One region of the Streptomyces sediminimaris genome, then DNA from elsewhere that is predicted to be linked to it. Evidence: riboswitches for the same ligand, from Rfam matches in the RefSeq annotation. Region 1 holds a riboswitch; each other region holds the start of a gene.
What was found. A riboswitch is a leader RNA that binds a small molecule or an ion and turns the genes downstream of it on or off. The one in region 1 is predicted to bind cyclic di-AMP.

Region 1 (4,201 bases):
CAGATCTCCTCCAGCTGCCCCACCTGCTCCTCGCTGAGGTGGTCGAAGAGCGAGGCGCGCACCGTCTCGACATGCCCGGGCGCCGCGCGCTCCAGCACCGCCATACCCTCGTCGGTGAGCGCGGCGATGCTGCCCCGCTTGTCCCACTTGCAGTTCTCGCGCCGGACCAGCCCGTCCTTCTCCAGCCGGGACACGGCGTACGTCAGCCGGCTCCGGGTGATCTTCGTCCTCCCGGCGAGGTCGGTCATCCTGAGCCGCCGCTCGGGCGCCTCGGAGAGGTTGGCCAGGATGGAGTAGTACAGGTGCGGCATGCCGGCGTCCTGCTGGAGCTGCCGGTCGATCGCGTCCTCCAGGAGGTGCGCCGCGGCGAGGTACGCGCGCCAGGCGCGCTGCTCCTCGGAGGTGAGCCAGCGAGTCGTCATGCCGCCAGTGTAGTTTTGCTTAAAACTTGAACCAAGTCACCCGCCCGCCCGATACCGTCTGCCCGCCGGGTCCGCCCGCCCGGCCTGCCCCGCCCGTCGCCGAGAGTGAGCGCGCGTCCGATGCCGTACCCCTACGTCCTGCTGTCCGCCGCCGTCTCCCTCGACGGCTACCTCGACGACACCGGTCCCGAACGCCTGCTGCTCTCCGGACCGGCCGACTTCGAGCGTGTGGACGAGGTGCGGGCGTCGGTCGACGCGATCCTCGTCGGCGCCGGGACCATCCGCGCCGACAACCCGCGGCTGCTGGTCAACTCGCCCAGGCGCCGGGCCGCCCGGGTCGCGGCGGGGCGGTCGGAGTACCCGCTCAAGGTGACCGTCAGCGGCTCCGGCGAGCTGGATCCGGACGCCGTTTTCTGGCACACCGGCGGCGACAGGCTCCTGTACACGACCGACAAGGGCGCCGAACGCGCCCGCGCGCTCGGCCTCGCCGCCGGCGTCGTCGCGCTCGGCCCCGGCCTCGACTGGCGCGGGCTCCTCGCGCACCTGCACGACGAACGGGGCGTGCGACGCCTGATGGTCGAGGGCGGCGGCACGATCCACACCCAGCTCCTGCAGCAGGGCCTCGCCGACGAGCTCCAGCTCGTCCTCGCCCCCCTCTTCGTCGGCGACCCGGAAGCGCCCCGCCTCTTCGGCCCCGGCGCCTACCAGGGCGGGCGTCTGCGTCTGACGGAGACGCGGCGGATCGAGGACGTCGTCCTCATGCGCTACGAGCCCACCGCCCCCGGCGCCGGCCCGCTGCCCACCGCCGCCGACCACCACTGGCTGGCCCTCGCCTGCGAGCTCGCGGCCCTGTGCCCGCCCTCCCGTACGGCCTTCAGCGTGGGCGCGGTGATCGTCGCCGCCGACGGCACGGAACTCGCCCGCGGCCACTCCCGTGAGGGCGGCGACCCCGTCGTGCACGCCGAGGAGGCGGCCCTGGCCAAGCTCGGCCCGGCCGATCCGAGGCTGGCGTCGGCCACGGTCTACACCAGCCTGGAGCCCTGTACCCGCCGGGCGTCCCGGCCGAAGCCCTGCGCCCGGCTGATCCTCGACGCGGGCGTACGGCGGGTGGTCACGGCGTGGCGGGAGCCGGACACCTTCGTCGCGGGCGCGGACGGCAGCGGCCTGCTGGCGGCGCGCGGCGTCGAGGTGGTCGTACTCGAAGAGCACCGGGAGCGGGCCGAGGCGCCGAACCGTCATCTGCCGGGCTTCTGAGCCGTGGCGTGGACGGCCCCGCGGATGGCGTATGCTGATGACACACCGACGCGGGGTGGAGCAGCTCGGTAGCTCGCTGGGCTCATAACCCAGAGGTCGCAGGTTCAAATCCTGTCCCCGCTACTCAAGGCTCAGGGCCGAAGTCCGGAAACGGATTTCGGCCCTGAGCGTTTCCCGGGGCCTCCTGTCCGCAACGGCGTCCCGTGAGGCTGTCCCGTGAGGCCGTCCTGTGGGGCCGTCACGTGAGGCCGTGACGTGTGGTGACCGGGCGACCGCTTTCCGCATAACGACTGACACACCGTCAGGGCGGGCGGAGCGATCGAGGCGAGGTCAACTCGCCCGTTTTCTGCCGCTCTTGGTCCCTACGTCCGGGCCAAGAAGCGTTAATGATCAAGCGGAACGGCTTGGAATCGGTACCCCGGGTCTATTAACGTTCGATAACGCAGCGCGGTCGTCCCAGCCGTCACAAGAGGCGGCTCCGTGCGCACGCGCCGAATCCCGCAAGGGAACCGGGGAACCACCACCCAGGGGTGAATCGCGTGGATGCCGCCGTGAAGCCACGGCTGCTGTACGCGCGTAGGAGACCTTCCTGCTCCGAACCCGTCAGCTAACCCGGTAGGCGAGAAGGAAGGAAAGGAGCGCGCCCACGTGGCGTCCAACCCGCCTGCCCCGGCAGCACCGTTCGTGCCGAGCACCGAGCCCTTCGGCTTCGCCGGTCCCTCCGAGGAGGGTCCGTGGGAGGAGTGGAACCCCACCGAGGAGTCCCTCCGTCCCGTTCGCGGCCGGCACCGTGTCGCCAAGCAGCGTGGCGGCGGGCTCGCCCGCAGCTCCACGGTTCTCGGTGTCGGCGTCATAGCGGCCGTCGGCGCGGGCGGCATGGCCAGCGCGAACACCGGCAAGCCGCCGGTCTCCATCTCCATGCCCGACCTGGGCTCCGTCGGCCACATGTTCGGCGGCTCCTCCGACGCCGCCAAGGGCTCGGCCACCGCGCTCAGCACCGTCGGAGTGACCACCGAGGAGACCGAGCAGGGCGCCCAGGACGCCGGTGAGGCGCTGCGCGACCGCATCATGGCGCAGGCCGAGAGCCAGCAGGTCCAGGTGGACAGCAAGGCCCAGACCGTCACCGAGGCCGCCATCGCGCGGCAGGCCGAGGCCGCCGCCGCCAAGGCGGAGAAGGACGCCGCGGCCAAGGCCGCCGCCGCCAAGGAGAAGGCCGAGGCCGCCGCCAAGAAGGCCGCCGAGGCCGCGCGGCTGGCCGAACTGGCCAAGGAGTACCGCCTTCCGGTCGTGTCCTACACGATCACCGGCACCTTCGGGCAGGCCGGCTCCATGTGGTCCTCCGGCTACCACACGGGCCTCGACTTCGCCGCTCCCACGGGCACGCTCATCAAGGCCGTCCACAGCGGCACCGTCACCCAGGCCGGCTGGGCCGGCTCCTACGGCTACCGCACGGTCCTGACCCTCGACGACGGCACGGAGCTGTGGTTCTGCCACCAGTCGTCGATCAGCGTGAGCGTGGGCCAGAAGGTCAGCACGGGCGAGGTCATCGGACGGGTCGGCGCCACGGGCAACGTGACCGGGCCCCACCTCCACCTCGAGGTCCACCCGAACGGCCAGGCCCAGGCCGTCGACCCGATGACCTGGCTGCGCGGCAAGGGCCTCAACCCCTGAGCCAGGCCACTGTCCGAGGACGGACCCACGGCGCCCCGGTGACCGGGGTCGCCCCGGCCCGGCCCGGCCCGGCCCGACCCGGCGCCGGCTCTCAGGACTGGTACGGGTTGTACGGGGTGTACGGCTTGTACGCGGTGTACGGCTTGTACGCGGTGTACGGCGTCGCCGGGTACCCGTACGTCCCGTACGCGCCGTACGCGCCGTAGGTCCCGTACGCCGGCCATGGCGGCGCGACCGCCGGTGCCGCGGGCGCCGTGGCACGCGCGGCGTAGTCCAGCGCCGGACGTGCCACGTCACGCCGCCGCCACAGCTCGAACAGCAACTCCCGTTCCCTGACGACGAAGTCCTCCCCGGCCCGGCCGCGCCGGCCCCGGTGCCGCAGGAAGGCCAGTGAGGTCGCGTACGCCTCGTACTGGGTGACCTGGCGTGCCGCGGGCCGGCCGCCGTGGTGGGCGGCGTAGTCGCGGGCCAGCCGGCGGGCCCGCATCGAGCCGAGGACGTAGGGTTCGGCGGGGGAGAGCCAGCCGGCGACGGCGTAGGCGGGCAGTTCCTCGCGCACGGTGCGCAGTTCGCGCTGGCGCGTCCAGATCACCAGCCAGGTCAGCAGGCCGAACGCCGGGACCATGAAGGCGGCGTAGACGGCGAAGAACCCGTACTCGCCGAAGGTCGACGAGCCGTTCCAGATCGCGTGCATGGCCATCGCGAGCAGCAGGCCGGAGAGCGGGACCAGGACCCGCCGCAGACGCCGGCGCTCCGGCGAGAGCGCGGCGAGGCCGAAGCCGATGCCGGTCAGGACGGTGAAGAGCGGGTGGGCGAACGGCGACATGATGACGCGGACGAAGAACGTCGCGGCG
Region 2 (4,201 bases), 3.0 Mb from region 1:
ACGTGGTCCGCGTCCATGGCGTCGCCGATCAGCCGCCTGGTCGGGCTCGCCGACCAGGCGGAACCGGCGGCCCGGCGCGCGGTGAGGGGCTCCCTGCCGGACCCCGCCGCATAGTGCCGGGCGAACGGGTACCCCGCGCGCAGCAGGCCCAGATCCTCCTCCGCGAGCCCGTCGAACACCGTGGCCAGGGCCGGCGGCATGCCCACCGTGCCCTCGCTCTCGCTCCAGTCGTCGAGCTTGTAGACCAGGGTCTCGCCGCCGCACACGCCCGGCAGCGCGCTCGCCAGCAGCGGCCAGAGCCGCTCGGGCTCGCTCTCGTTGAGCGCGGCGACGGCCACCGACAGCATGCGCTCGTGTGCCGAGCCCCGCGCCTGTCCCACGTTCTCTCCGCTCGTCCGCCGCGTACGCAGTTCTGCCCATACCGGCGATACCCCACGCCGTCCGAGACTTCAACCGGGCCGCCGCGATGATCTCGGGCCCGATCACCGTGCGGGCCGCCGGAGCGGGGGGCCGGCGGCCCGCAGCACGCCTTACGCGGGGCGCACGGCGATCCGTACGGCCGCCTCACCGGCGTTGTGGATCGACTCCTCACGGATGACCGAGCCGGGACCGGGCGCGTGGACCATCATGCCGTTGCCCGTGTACAGCCCGACATGGCTGAAGTTGTCGTGGAAGAAGATCAGGTCGCCGGGGCGGGACTCGGCGAGCGGGATCACCGTGCCGGTGCCCGCTTGCTCGGAGGTGCTGCGCGGCAGTGCGACCCCGGCGGCCTTCCACGCCGCCTGGGTGAGACCCGCGTTGTCGTACGACTCCGGCCCGACCGCACCCCACAGACACGGCCTGCCGATCTGCGCGCGGGCGAAGGCGACGGCCCGGTCGGCCTGGGTTCCGACGGGCGCCTCGACGGCCGGGACGCCGGTGTCGAGGACGCTCGGCTGCCGCGCGCCCCAGTGGCCGAGGGCGGGTACGCCCGTGTCGAGGCCGCTCGGCTGCCGCATGCGCCAGTCCTCGACGGCCGGCACCCCTGTGTCCAGGACACTGGGCTCCCGCAGCCGCATCCGCCACGCCTCCTCGGCCGCGGACACACCCGTCTCGGCGACGCCCGGCTGCCGCGCGCCCCAGTTCCCGGCGTCGGAGGCGCCGGTGTCGAGCAGGGCCGGCTGCCGCGTGCGCCAGTCCTCACCGGCGGGGATCGCGGTGCCGGGGAGGTCCGGCTGCTGCGCGCCCCAGTTCCCGGCGGCGGGTGCGCCGGTGTCGAGCAGGGCCGGCTGCCGCGTGCGCCAGTCCTCACCGGCGGGGATCGCGGTGCCGGGGACGTCCGGCTGCTGCGCGCCCCAGTGGCCGAGGGCGGGTACGCCCGTGTCGAGGACGCTCGGCTGCCGCAGCCGCCACGCCTCCTCCGCCGCGCGCTGGGACTGCTCCGCCGGGGGCTGCCACGTGGTGAGGGCCTGGGGCTGGGCGGCCGCGAGCGGGGCCGCGGACGTCTGCCGGGCGGTGTGCCGGTACAGCAGGTCGCTGGCCGCCGCGATCTTGCGCTGGTTCTCCTGCTTGGAGCGGCGCAGCACCACCTGCCCGGGCTCCGGCGCCTCCGCGGGCGGGGCCGCGGTCTGCTGACGCTGGGCCGGCACAGCGGGCAGCGCGGCCGTCGGGCCGGCCGTCAGCTCCGCCGCGGGACGCTGCCGGGTCCCTCCGGCAGGAAGTTCGAGGGCGGGCCGGGCGGCCGCCTCCAGCTCACGGGCGGCGCCGTGGCCCGCCGTCCCGGAGGCCCGTTCCGGCCCCTTCGGACGGGCCGCGGTGCGCTGGGCCGGCAGCCGGTCGGCGGGGAGGATCGCCGGGGCCGTCGGGCCCAGGGACGAACGCGCCCCCTGGAACCACTGCCGGGCGAGGTTGTCCAGATCGGGGTCCGAGGTCCGGCCCCCGCCTCCCGGGGCCCGGCCCCGGGAGGCGGACTGCGCCCGGGTGATGTTGTGCAGGCCGGTGTCGCTCTCGGCCCGGTCGTACAGGCTGCTCACCCGCTGCCGGACGTCCTCGCTGCTCGGGGCCGCGTCCACCGCCGTCGCGGCGGCGTCGGCCGTCTGTGAGAACAGGGCCACCGAGGTGAGGGCAGCGGTGGCGAGAGCGGAGTTGCGCATTCCGGGAAGGCCGGAGCCTTGGGAGCGCGACGATCGTTCCGGCGCCATGGGAGCCGTACTCCTTCCGTGCTCCGCCTACCGAGTCAGCTGTCGGGTTCGGGCGGTCGATCCGGAAGGCATGCCCTACGGCCCTTGCCCGGACGGGCGGTCGGGCCGATTCACCCCATCGTTCGGTCGGGTCCCCGGCTCCGGCTGCCACGGGGGCGCACCGGACTCGGCGGAGGCCGCACGTCCCGGCGGGGCGCCGGAAGAACTCGTGCGGCCTGCCGCCAAACTAGCCAACTTGTGCGGCTCGTGTGAAGGTTGAGGGGCGGAATGTCCGATACGCTTCTGTGACCTTCGTCGTGACGTCCCGTCAGGTGCCGGGCGCCCGTACACAGCGGCTCCGGACGGCGACCGACCGTCGCCGGCGGACCGGCGGGCGGGCACGGGGCCGGGCGGTGGGCCGGGCGGTGGGCGGTGGTCAGGAGCGGCCGGACCCGCTCCGCGCCGCGCGCTCCGCGTTCCGCTGCTTGATCCGGGCCGCCTCCTTGCGGACCTCGGCCTGGGTCGCGCGCTCCCTCAGCAGCCACTCGGGCTGCTCCTGCTTCAGGGCCTCGATCTGCTCGGTGGTGAGCGCCTCGGTGACGCCGCCGCGCGCGAGGCCCGCGATGGAGACGCCCAGCTTCGCCGCGACCACCGGACGGGGGTGCGGACCGTCGGCCCGCAGCTCGCGCAGCCACGCGGGCGGATCGGCCTGCAACCGGTCGAGCTCGGCCCGCGAGACGGCACCCTCCCGGAACTCGGCGGGGGTGGCCTCGAGGTACACACCCAGCTTCTTCGCCGCGGTCGCGGGCTTCATCGTCTGGGTGCTCTGGTGCGACGTCATGGGGTCAGGGTATCGAGCGGACACGACGGCCCCGACCGGGGCCGCCGGCCCGGGACCGGTCACGGCCGGTGACCCGGCACCGCCCCGGGCCGGTAGCCTTGCGGCGTGACAGGCTCGCAGGCATCTCCCACGTTCCGGCTCGCGTACGTCCCGGGGGCGACGCCCGCGAAGTGGGTGCGGATCTGGAACGAGCGCCTGCCCGGCGTCCCGCTGGCCCTCCTCGCCGTACCGGCCGCCGAGGCGCCCGGCCTGCTGCGTGCCGGCGGCGCCGACGCCGGACTCCTGCGGCTGCCGGTCGACCGTACGTACTTCAGCGCCATCCCGCTCTACACGGAGACGACGGTCGTCGTGATCCCCAGGGATCACGTGATCACAGCGGTGGACGAGGTGAGCGTGGACGACCTCGCCGAAGAGGTCCTCCTCCACCCGCTGGACGACGTCCTCGGCTGGGACCGGCCGCCGGGCCGGCCCGCCGTCGAGCGTCCCGCCACCACGGAGGACGCCGTCGAACTCGTCGCGGCCGGAGTGGGCCTGCTGGTGGTCCCGCAGTCGCTGGCGCGCCTGCACCACCGCAGGGACCTGGTGTACCGGCCGGTCGTGGACGCTCCTCAGTCGAGTGTCGCCCTGGCGTGGCCCGAGGAGGCGACGACGGACCTGGTCGAGGACTTCATCGGCATCGTCCGCGGGCGCACGGTCAACAGCTCCCGGGGCCGCAAGGCCGCGGCGCCGGAGCCGAAGGGCAGGACCGGCGCGCGGGCCGGTGACAGGCGCGCTTCCACCGGCGCGAAAACGACGGCGCGCAACCTCGGGGGCAAATCCGACGTCTCCAAGGGCGCCAAGCGCAGGAAGCCCCGCCGCCGGGCGTAGCCCTCGGGCGGGGTGGCGTGGCCCCTGTGCTGTACGGGTCACCTTCACCCTCTCAGGGGGAGTCTTGCTTCGCATGGGGGAGCGCCGTGAGAGCGGCACCGAGGAGGAGCCGCTCAGCGACGAGCCGCTTGCCGGTGAGCCGCTCACCGATCAGCCGTACGCCGACGGGCCTCGCGCGGACGAGCCGCACGCCGACGCACCGCGCGCCGACGGACCACCGGCCGCTCCGCCCGGCCGCCGGGGACGTGAGCGGTTGCGCGCCGCCCTGTGGCGGTCGGCGTCCTTCGTCGGGCGCACGGTGCGCGGCGAGTGGTACGGCATCGTGGTCGATCCG
Region 3 (4,201 bases), 1.1 Mb from region 1:
AGGCGCGCAGCAGGTTGACGGTCGTCATGATCAGGTCGTCGAAGTCGAGGGCGTTCGCCTCGCGCAGCCGTGACTGGTACATGGCGTAGGCCTGCGCGAGGGTCTTCTCGAAGCCGTCGGCGGCCTGGCCCGCGAAGTCCTCCTCGTCGATCAGCTCGTTCTTCAGGTTGCTGATCTTGGCGCTGAAGGACTTCGGCGGATACCGCTTGGGGTCGAGGTCCAGGTCGCGGCAGACCAGGGCCATCAGGCGCTTGGAGTCGGCGGCGTCGTAGATCGAGAACGACGACGTGAAGCCGAGCTTCTTCGACTCCCGGCGCAGGATGCGCACGCACGCGCTGTGGAAGGTCATCACCCACATCGCGTTCGCGCGCGGGCCGACGAGCTGCTCGACGCGCTCCCTCATCTCACCCGCGGCCTTGTTGGTGAAGGTGATCGCGAGGATCTGGCCCGGGTGGACGTGCCGCTCGGCGAGCAGGTGGGCGATGCGGTGGGTGAGCACACGGGTCTTGCCCGAGCCGGCGCCTGCCACGATGAGCAGCGGGGTGCCGGAGTGGACGACGGCCGCGCGCTGGTTCTCGTTCAGCCCGTCCAGCAGGGCGGCCGGGTCGAGCACCGGGCGCGGGGCGCCGTCACGGTAGTGGGTGTCCCGGTCCGGCGGCACGTCGAACTTCCCACCGAACAGATCGTCCGGAACCGGCTCCGGTCCGTGATCGTCCTCGGGCGGCGGCGGGGGCCCCTCCTCGTGCCCGCGAGGGGCCTGGAGGTCCGCCAGGAAGCTGTCGTCAAAGAGGCTGCTCATCGCCCTCCGAGTCTAGGGCGCCGCACTGACAGCCCGCCGCCGCCCCGCGAACTTCGCCGAAACGGGGGCGTCCCTCCTCGTCACGAGGCCCCGGCTCCGGCCCCGACCCCGGCTCTGGCTCCGGCTCCGGCTCCGGCTCCGGCGTCACGAACCCCAGACCGGGCCCCAGCCTCTCGTCACGAGGACCAGACCCGGCCCCGATCCCGGCCCCAGCGCAACGAGGGCCCAGCCCCGGCCTCAGCCCCAGCGCCACGAGGGCCCAGCCCCGGCCTCAGCCCCAGCGCCACGAGGGCCCAGCCCCGGCCTCAGCCCCAGCGCCACGAGGGCCCAGCCCCGACCCCAACCGTGGTGACCGAACAGCCGCGAATCCACGCAGACCGCACCACGCCCGACCGCACCGCTCGGCGCCTTGACCAAAGGTCACGAAAATGTATCGGGCATATCGAACATCAACCTTCACAGCGGCCACACGAGTTGGCTACGGTTCCGGGCGGGCCGTACGACCCCCACCGGCGAACGTCGCCGGGCCGCGCGGCCTCCGCCGAGTCCGGTGCGCCACCGCGCGCCCGGAGCCGGGGACCCACCGTTCCCGGGGTGAATCGGTCCGACCCCGCACGGGAGCGGACCGTAGGGCAAGCCTTCCGAACCACCCGCCCGAACCCGACAGCTAACCCGGTAGGCGGAACGTGGAAGGAGTCGCCTCCCTTGGCGTCGCACCGCAAGTCGCGCCCCTCAGCCTCGCGCGTCACAGGCATACGCACCCCCGCTCTCGCCACGGCCGCCCTCACCTCCGTGGCCCTGCTCTCCCAGTCGGCCAACGCCGCCCCCGTGACCGACGGCAGGCCGAGCCTCGAGGAAGTCGAGAAGAAGGTCGACGACCTCTACCGCCAGGCGGAATCGGCCACCGAGAAGTACAACGCGGCCAAGGAGAAGACCACGACGCAGCGCAAGCGCGTCGACACCCTCCTCGACGACGTCGCCAAGCGCGCCCAGAAGCTCAACGAGGAGCGGGAGCGGCTCGGCACCTTCGCCGCGGCCCAGTACCGCACCGGCGCCGCCGCACCCGACACGGCGACCTTCCTGCTCGCCGACTCCCCGCAGGACTACTTCGACCAGACGCAGCTGATGGGCCGGCTGACCGCCCGGCAGAAGTCCGCGGTGGACGACTACTTCACCGAGCAGTCCGCGACGATGAAGAAGCGCCAGGAGGCGTCCAAGGACCTCCGGACGCTCACTGACACGCAGAGCGACCTGCGGACGGCCAAGGCCACCGTGCAGAAGAAGCTCTCCGACGCGCGCGAGCTGCTGTCGAAGCTGACCGCCGAGGAGAAGGCGCGGCTCGCGGCGATCCAGCGGAAGAAGGAGGAGGAGGCCGCGCGCAAGGCTGCTGAGCTGGCCAGGCAGCAGGCCGCCGCGCAGAAGGCCAAGGAGGAGGCCGCGGCGGCGAGCAGTTCCTCGTCCGGCTCCACCGCCGGCTCTTCCACCGACTCGGGTTCCACCTCCACCGGCGACTCCGCGTACGCCACCAAGGCGGCGAAGGCGCTCGCCTTCGCCCGCGCGCAGATCGGCAAGCCGTACGTCTGGGGTGCCACCGGCCCCGACTCCTACGACTGCTCCGGCCTCACCCAGGCCGCCTGGAAGGCCGCCGGTGTCAGCCTGCCGCGCACCACCTATGACCAGGTCGACGCGGGCACCACGGTCTCCCTCGCCGACGCCCAGCCGGGCGACCTGATCTTCTTCTACGACGACATCAGCCACGTCGGCATCTACATCGGCAACGGCATGATGATCCACGCGCCGAAGCCGGGCGCGTACGTCCGCGAGGAGTCGATCTACTACGCCGGTTCGTCGATCATCCACAGCGTGGTGCGCCCGGCCTGATGAGGCAGGTGCGGGGCGCTCCCCGCCCGCCGCGAAGTACCTCGTATGTGCTGCCGCGCCGGTGCCGCGCCCGTGCCGTGCCTGTGCCGCGGCACTGAGCGGTGGAGCGCTTAGCATCGAGCCCATGTCCGGCCCCAGCTCCTTCCGCGCCTGGTGGGCGCGGCGCCCCCCGGCGGCCGGAGCCGCCGTGATGGCGACCGGCATCGTGTCGGTCGGCCTGCGTATGACGGGGCAGGAGGTGCTGTCGTGGATCACCCTGGTCCTGGCGAGCGCCGTCTGGGCGGGGCTGGCGGCGAACTTCGGCATGAGTCTGGTGCGGGGCCGGGAGCGGTGGTGGGCGGACGCGCGGCAGCCGCCGTCGCTGACCGCCGTCGCGGCGACCACCGTGCTCGGCACCCGGTTCAGCCTCCTCGGCCGGCCGGTCCTGGCCGAGGCCCTGCTCGCGTCGGCGGCCGTGCTGTGGCCGGTGCTGATCGTCGAGGTCGTACGGAACTGCCGGCGCCGTATGCCGGGTTCGGTGTTCCTGTGCTGCGTGGCCACGCAGGGGCTCGCGGTGCTCGGCGCCACGCTCGCCGGGGCCGGGGCGACCGCGTGGCTCGCGCACGCCGCCCTCGTGCTGTTCGGGCTCGGCCTCGTCCTCTACGGCTTCGCGCTGTCCCGTTTCGAGCTGCGGCAGGTGGCCGAGGGGCAGGGCGACCACTGGGTGGCGGGCGGCGCGCTCGCCATCTCGGCGCTCGCCGGATCGAAACTCCTCGCCGCTGACAGCGCGCGCCTGTACCTGTGGAACGACGACGACCGCGGCGTCCTGCGCACGGTCACCGCCGCCCTGCTCGTGCTCGACCTGGCCTGGTACGCCGTACTCCTCGTCGCCGAGGCGGCCCGGCCCCGGCTGCGCTACGACGCGCGCCGCTGGTCGACCGTGTTCCCGCTGGGGATGACGGCGGTGGCGGTGCTGTCCGCCACCACCTCCCTCGGTGCCCCGTGGCTGAGGGGACCCGGGCAGGTGCTGCTCTGGATCGCGGTGGCGGTGTGGGCGGCCGTCGCCGCGGGGGCCGTGGCGGACGCCCGCGCCGGCCTCAGGTCCACAGCACCGCGATGAAGATGTTCGCCGTGGTGAGCAGGCCCACGAGCCCGAACAGGCCCTTGTCCACCTGCTCGTCGTCCCGCTTCACGTAGACCAGGCCGAGGATCACGACCAGCAGGGCCAGCTTGATACCGATCTTGACGTTGTTGACGTGATGATCGTCGGCCTGGTTGAGGCCGACCAGCACCGCTCCGGTGACCAGCATCGTCAGCGCCCCGTGCAGCATGCCGGGGACGAAGCGGGCCGTGCCCTGCCCCATCGCCTTCATCTGGGTGAGGAAGCCACCCAGCAGCGCGGCGATGCCGATGATGTGCAGGGCGACGAAGAGATGGATGAGTACGTCCATGGGGCTGGAGCTTAAACAGGGGCGCATGGGGCGTCCGGCACCGCCCTGCCCTTCGCGGATCCGACACCGGCCTGCCCCTCGGAGAATCGAG
Region 4 (4,201 bases), 3.0 Mb from region 1:
GCGGCGGCGCTGCGCGAGCCGGCGCTGCGGGAGGTCACGCGCGACCTGGACAAGCAGTGGAAGGCGGCGCTCGCCGAGGTGATCGCCGAAGGGGCGGCCGGGGGCGAGTTCCGCTGCCCGGACCCGCACGGCGCGGCCCTGCGCCTGACGGCCCTGCTCGACGGGCTCGCCGTGCAGATGACGTCGTACGGCGGCGCGATCTCCCGCGCGCGGGCGCAGGAGTGGGTGGACGACGCGCTGGCACGTGAACTGGGCATGGAGCGGGCGGCGTTGACGGCGTCCGGGCACTGAGCCCCCGCCCGGGGCGGGGGCCCACGTCCGGCGGACCCGGAGGCCTCAGGCGACCGAGGAGATCCGCATCCTGATGTCGTCCGGGGACAGCGTGCCCTTCGCCGTCACGTGATCGCCGGAGGACTCGCCGCGCAGCCGCCGGCCGATCCAGGGCACCAGGTACTCGCGCGCCCACTGCACGTCGTCCCGGCGGATCTCCAGGGCGCCGCGCGGCGGCAGCGGCGGCCAGGGCTGGTCCGGGTCGGCCGGGATGTCGAGACCGAGGACCTGCCCGGCGCGCAGCGCGACGCGCGTGTGCCCTTCGGGTGAGAGGTGGAGCCGGTCGCCGTCCCAGGCCCGGCGGTCCTGCACGGTCTTGAGGGACCACAGGTCGAGCACCGGGCAGCCGTAGCGGTCCGCGATGGCCCGGACATGACCGTTGTAGGTGGCGATCTTGCCGCGCAGGCGCTGGAGCACGGGAACGCCGCGGGTGTCGAACCCGGTCGTCACCATGACCGTTCCCGCGGCCTCGGTGAGCCGGGCGACGGCCCGCTCGAAACGCTCGGCGACCTCGTCGGGGTCGGTGCCCGGCCGGATGATGTCGTTGCCGCCCGCGCAGAAGGAGACCAGGTCCGGCTCGAGGGCGATCGCCTGCGGCACCTGGTCCGCCACGATCTGGTCGAGCAGCTTCCCGCGCACCGCCAGGTTCGTGTAGCCGAAGTCGCCCTCGGGCCGCCGGTCCGCGAGGAGCACGGCGAAACGGTCGGCCCAGCCGACGTACGCCCCGTCGGGGCCGGGATCGCCGACGCCCTCGGTGAAGCTGTCCCCCACCGCGACGTACGACCCGATCACTGCTCTGCTGTCACTCTTCGAATCGTCTGCCACGTCGACCGATGATCCACCTTTGAATGTGACCTACGCGACCGTAAGAAAGCGCCGGAAGGGCTTGACGGGCGGTGAGATAAGACACTTCTAAAGTGTTCGCCAAGCTCGGAATAACCGTCCGGACCGCACTGTTGCCTTCTCAACTGCCCTGTCTGTGCGCGGAGTCCGTGCGCGGACATACCGAAGGCCGGACCCGGGGATCGAGGTCCGGCCTTCGGCAGCGTGTCAGGAGAGGTGGCAGGGGGGGTCAGCCGACGGTGACGCCCTTCGAGCGGAGGTAGGCGACCGGGTCCACGTCGGAGCCGTAGTACGGCGTGGTGCGGATCTCGAAGTGCAGGTGCGGGCCGGTCACGTTGCCGGTCGCACCGGAGAGGCCTAGCTGCTGGCCGGCGGTCACGGCCTGGCCGGCCGAGACGGATATCCGGGACAGGTGGCCGTACTGGGCGTAGTGGCCGTCGGCGAGCCTGATGACGACCTGGTTGCCGTACGCGCCGCCCCACCCGGCGGAGACCACCGTGCCGGTGCCGACCGCCCTGACGGTGGTGCCGGTCGGGACCACGAAGTCGACGCCGGTGTGGTAGCCGCTGGACCACATGCTGCCGGCCACCTTGTAGCCGGTGCCGATGGCGGAGCTGTTCACCGGGAGGGTGAAGCCGCTGCCGGTGGTCTCGGACGCCTGCGTGGCGGTGGTCTTCCTGCCGGCCGGCTTCTTGGCGGACGGCTTCTTGGCGGAGGCCTTCGGAGCCGTGGAGGACCGGGCGGCGCTCGGCGCGGCCTTCTTGCCGAGCGTGAGCTTCAGGCCGGGGTGGATCAACGACGGGTCGTCACCGACGGCCCGGCGGTTGTCCGAGTAGAGCTTCTTCCAGCCGCCGTCCACATGCTGCTCGCCGGCGATCTTCGAGAGACAGTCACCGGCGCGCACCGAATAGGTGCGAACGCCGTTGCCGGCCACGGCATTCTTCTTCTCCGTGGCCTTTTTCCCGGCGCTCGGAAGGGACTGGACGGCCTTTTGGGAAACCGACTGGGAAACGGAGTCCGCGGTGGCGGCGTGGGCGCCGGTGGCCCCCATCAGCGGGAGTGCGAGCGCGGCGCCACCGGTTCCGGCGACGGCCATGGTGCGGGTGAAGCGCAGGGACTTCGGACGGCGGTGCTTACCCTTCGCGGGCATGACGAATTCCTCTCCGGCGCCTACGAGGTGAGCTGTCGGGTGCGGGCTGGAGATGCCCGGCCGCGCGTTCGACGCGGCTTTACCCCTAGCCGTTCCGGAGACCGGAACAGGCGGTGATTCCTGTGGGTCCCCCGCTCCTGCCGTTCACGGGTGAGTTGTGCGGGCACCGGACGGCGGCAGGATTGGGCGTCCGTCCGGATCGGTGGTGAACGTAGGCGACGAGGACGCAAAGGGACAAGTGACGGTTCCCCGTGAAAGCGATTCTGTTGATCCTTGAGGGGAAACCGTGGTGACCCAGCGTTATTCGAAGGCTGTCTTCGCAGGCGAATTCCCTTGTCCGGCGCGTCCATTACGTGAACATGACGGACCACGTTCGGTCACGGATATGACGCTCCTCACGCACCGCGCCGCCAGGAGGCCCTATTTACGAGCGAGTTGGAGCGAAAAGACCAATACGGACACACCGCTCACACGCGGCGCAGACGGACGACGGCCGCGTCGAGATCGCCGCGCAGCCCGGTGCGCAGTCCGTGGTGGAGCAGTACGGCACCTCTGTGGATTTCACCCGTTTCAAGGCATTCGTACGAAGCGGCCGGATCGAGACCCCTGAGCCGCAGCGCGGGCACGGGTTCGCCGTGGCTCTGCGCCTGCAGCCAGGCCAGGACGACCGCCTCGTCCCCGCGTACGTACTGCACCGCGCTCAGCCCGCCCGCGGGCGGCCGCAGCCGGTAGAGGTCCCCCTGCTGCACCAGGGGGCGGATCTCCTTGTAGAGGGCCACCCACTCCCCCGCCTCGGCCAGCTCCTCCTCGCTCCAGCGGGTGAGGTCGCCGCCGACGCCGAGCACTCCGGCCATGGAGCTGACGAACCGGAAGCGCAGCGAGCTGACGCGGCCGTTGAGCTGGGTGTTGGGGCTGTCGGTGACCCAGGCCGCCATCACGCGCGCGGGGTGGATCTGGCTGAAGCCGTGCTGGATGGCGAGCCGGTCGAGCGGGTCGGTGTTGTCGGAGGTCCACACCTGGTCCGTACGGCCCATGATCCCGAGGTCGATCCGGCCGCCGCCGCCCGAGCACGACTCGAAGGCGACACCCGGGTGGGCCGCGCGCAGCCGGTCCAACAGGCCGTACAGGGCGTGGACATGGTCGGTCCACAGCCGCTGCGGGTAGGGCTCGCCGGGCCAGCCCGCATCGGTGAAGCAGCGGTTGAAGTCCCACTTCACGTAGTCGATCGGGGCGCTGGACAGCAGCGCGTCGAGCTGCTGCCACAGGTGGTCCTGGACATCCTCGCGGGCCAGGTTCAGTACGAGCTGATTGCGGAACTCCGTCCGCTTTCGTCCCGGCTGGAACTGGACCCAGTCCGGATGCTCGCGGTAGAGGTCGCTGTCCGGGTTGACCATCTCGGGCTCCACCCAGATGCCGAACTGCATGCCGAGGGCGTGCACGTACTCCGCGAGGGGCCTGAGCCCCTTCGGGAAGCGGTCCGGGTTGGGCGACCAGTCGCCGAGCCCGGCCCGGTCGCTGGTGCGCCGGCCGAACCAGCCGTCGTCGACGACGAACAGCTCGACGCCGATCGCGGCGGCCCGCCGGGCGAGCACCGACTGCTGCTCCTCGGAGATGTCGAACTCCGTGGCCTCCCAGGAGTTGAACAGCACCGGCCGGTCCCGCTGCGCGTCCGGGATCACGTACGCGCGCTGGTAGGCGTGCCAGGCACGGCTCGCCCCGCCGAAGCCGCCCTCGCTCCACAGGCCCGCGAAGACGGGCGTGGTCCAGGACTGCCCCGCCTCCAGGCGCAGCAGCCCGGAGTCGTCGTATCCCGAGCCGCCGGTGATCTGCACGCGTGCGTCGGGCAGCTGCGCCACCGCGATCCGCCACGAGCCCGAC

Region 2: another riboswitch for cyclic di-AMP. It lies ahead of ACJ9NR_RS04835 (C40 family peptidase); the one in region 1 lies ahead of ACJ9NR_RS18740 (M23 family metallopeptidase).
Region 3: another riboswitch for cyclic di-AMP. It lies ahead of ACJ9NR_RS24270 (C40 family peptidase); the one in region 1 lies ahead of ACJ9NR_RS18740 (M23 family metallopeptidase).
Region 4: another riboswitch for cyclic di-AMP. It lies ahead of ACJ9NR_RS32285 (M23 family metallopeptidase); the one in region 1 lies ahead of ACJ9NR_RS18740 (M23 family metallopeptidase).

What each region holds. Positions count from the first base shown of each region.
Region 1 is NZ_JBJWOT010000001.1:4,060,934-4,065,134, reverse strand. It holds gene ACJ9NR_RS18755 (MarR family winged helix-turn-helix transcriptional regulator) at 1-422, opposite strand, end outside; gene ACJ9NR_RS18750 (dihydrofolate reductase family protein) at 543-1,676, shown strand; tRNA gene ACJ9NR_RS18745 (tRNA-Met) at 1,726-1,799, shown strand; cyclic di-AMP (ydaO/yuaA leader) riboswitch at 2,156-2,312, shown strand; gene ACJ9NR_RS18740 (M23 family metallopeptidase) at 2,325-3,347, shown strand; gene ACJ9NR_RS18735 (PrsW family intramembrane metalloprotease) at 3,439-4,201, opposite strand, start outside.
Region 2 is NZ_JBJWOT010000001.1:1,043,317-1,047,517, reverse strand. It holds gene ACJ9NR_RS04840 (helix-turn-helix transcriptional regulator) at 1-347, opposite strand, end outside; gene ACJ9NR_RS04835 (C40 family peptidase) at 531-2,180, opposite strand; cyclic di-AMP (ydaO/yuaA leader) riboswitch at 2,189-2,362, opposite strand; gene ACJ9NR_RS04830 (DUF5997 family protein) at 2,596-3,000, opposite strand; gene ACJ9NR_RS04825 (LysR family substrate-binding domain-containing protein) at 3,106-3,867, shown strand; gene ACJ9NR_RS04820 (hypothetical protein) at 4,121-4,201, shown strand, end outside.
Region 3 is NZ_JBJWOT010000001.1:5,186,605-5,190,805, reverse strand. It holds gene pcrA (DNA helicase PcrA) at 1-799, opposite strand, end outside; cyclic di-AMP (ydaO/yuaA leader) riboswitch at 1,329-1,496, shown strand; gene ACJ9NR_RS24270 (C40 family peptidase) at 1,505-2,680, shown strand; gene ACJ9NR_RS24265 (tellurite resistance/C4-dicarboxylate transporter family protein) at 2,805-3,779, shown strand; gene ACJ9NR_RS24260 (hypothetical protein) at 3,757-4,110, opposite strand.
Region 4 is NZ_JBJWOT010000001.1:7,051,946-7,056,146, reverse strand. It holds gene ACJ9NR_RS32295 (TetR/AcrR family transcriptional regulator) at 1-291, shown strand, start outside; gene ACJ9NR_RS32290 (SGNH/GDSL hydrolase family protein) at 337-1,122, opposite strand; gene ACJ9NR_RS32285 (M23 family metallopeptidase) at 1,403-2,323, opposite strand; cyclic di-AMP (ydaO/yuaA leader) riboswitch at 2,328-2,495, opposite strand; gene ACJ9NR_RS32280 (alpha-galactosidase) at 2,791-4,201, opposite strand, start outside.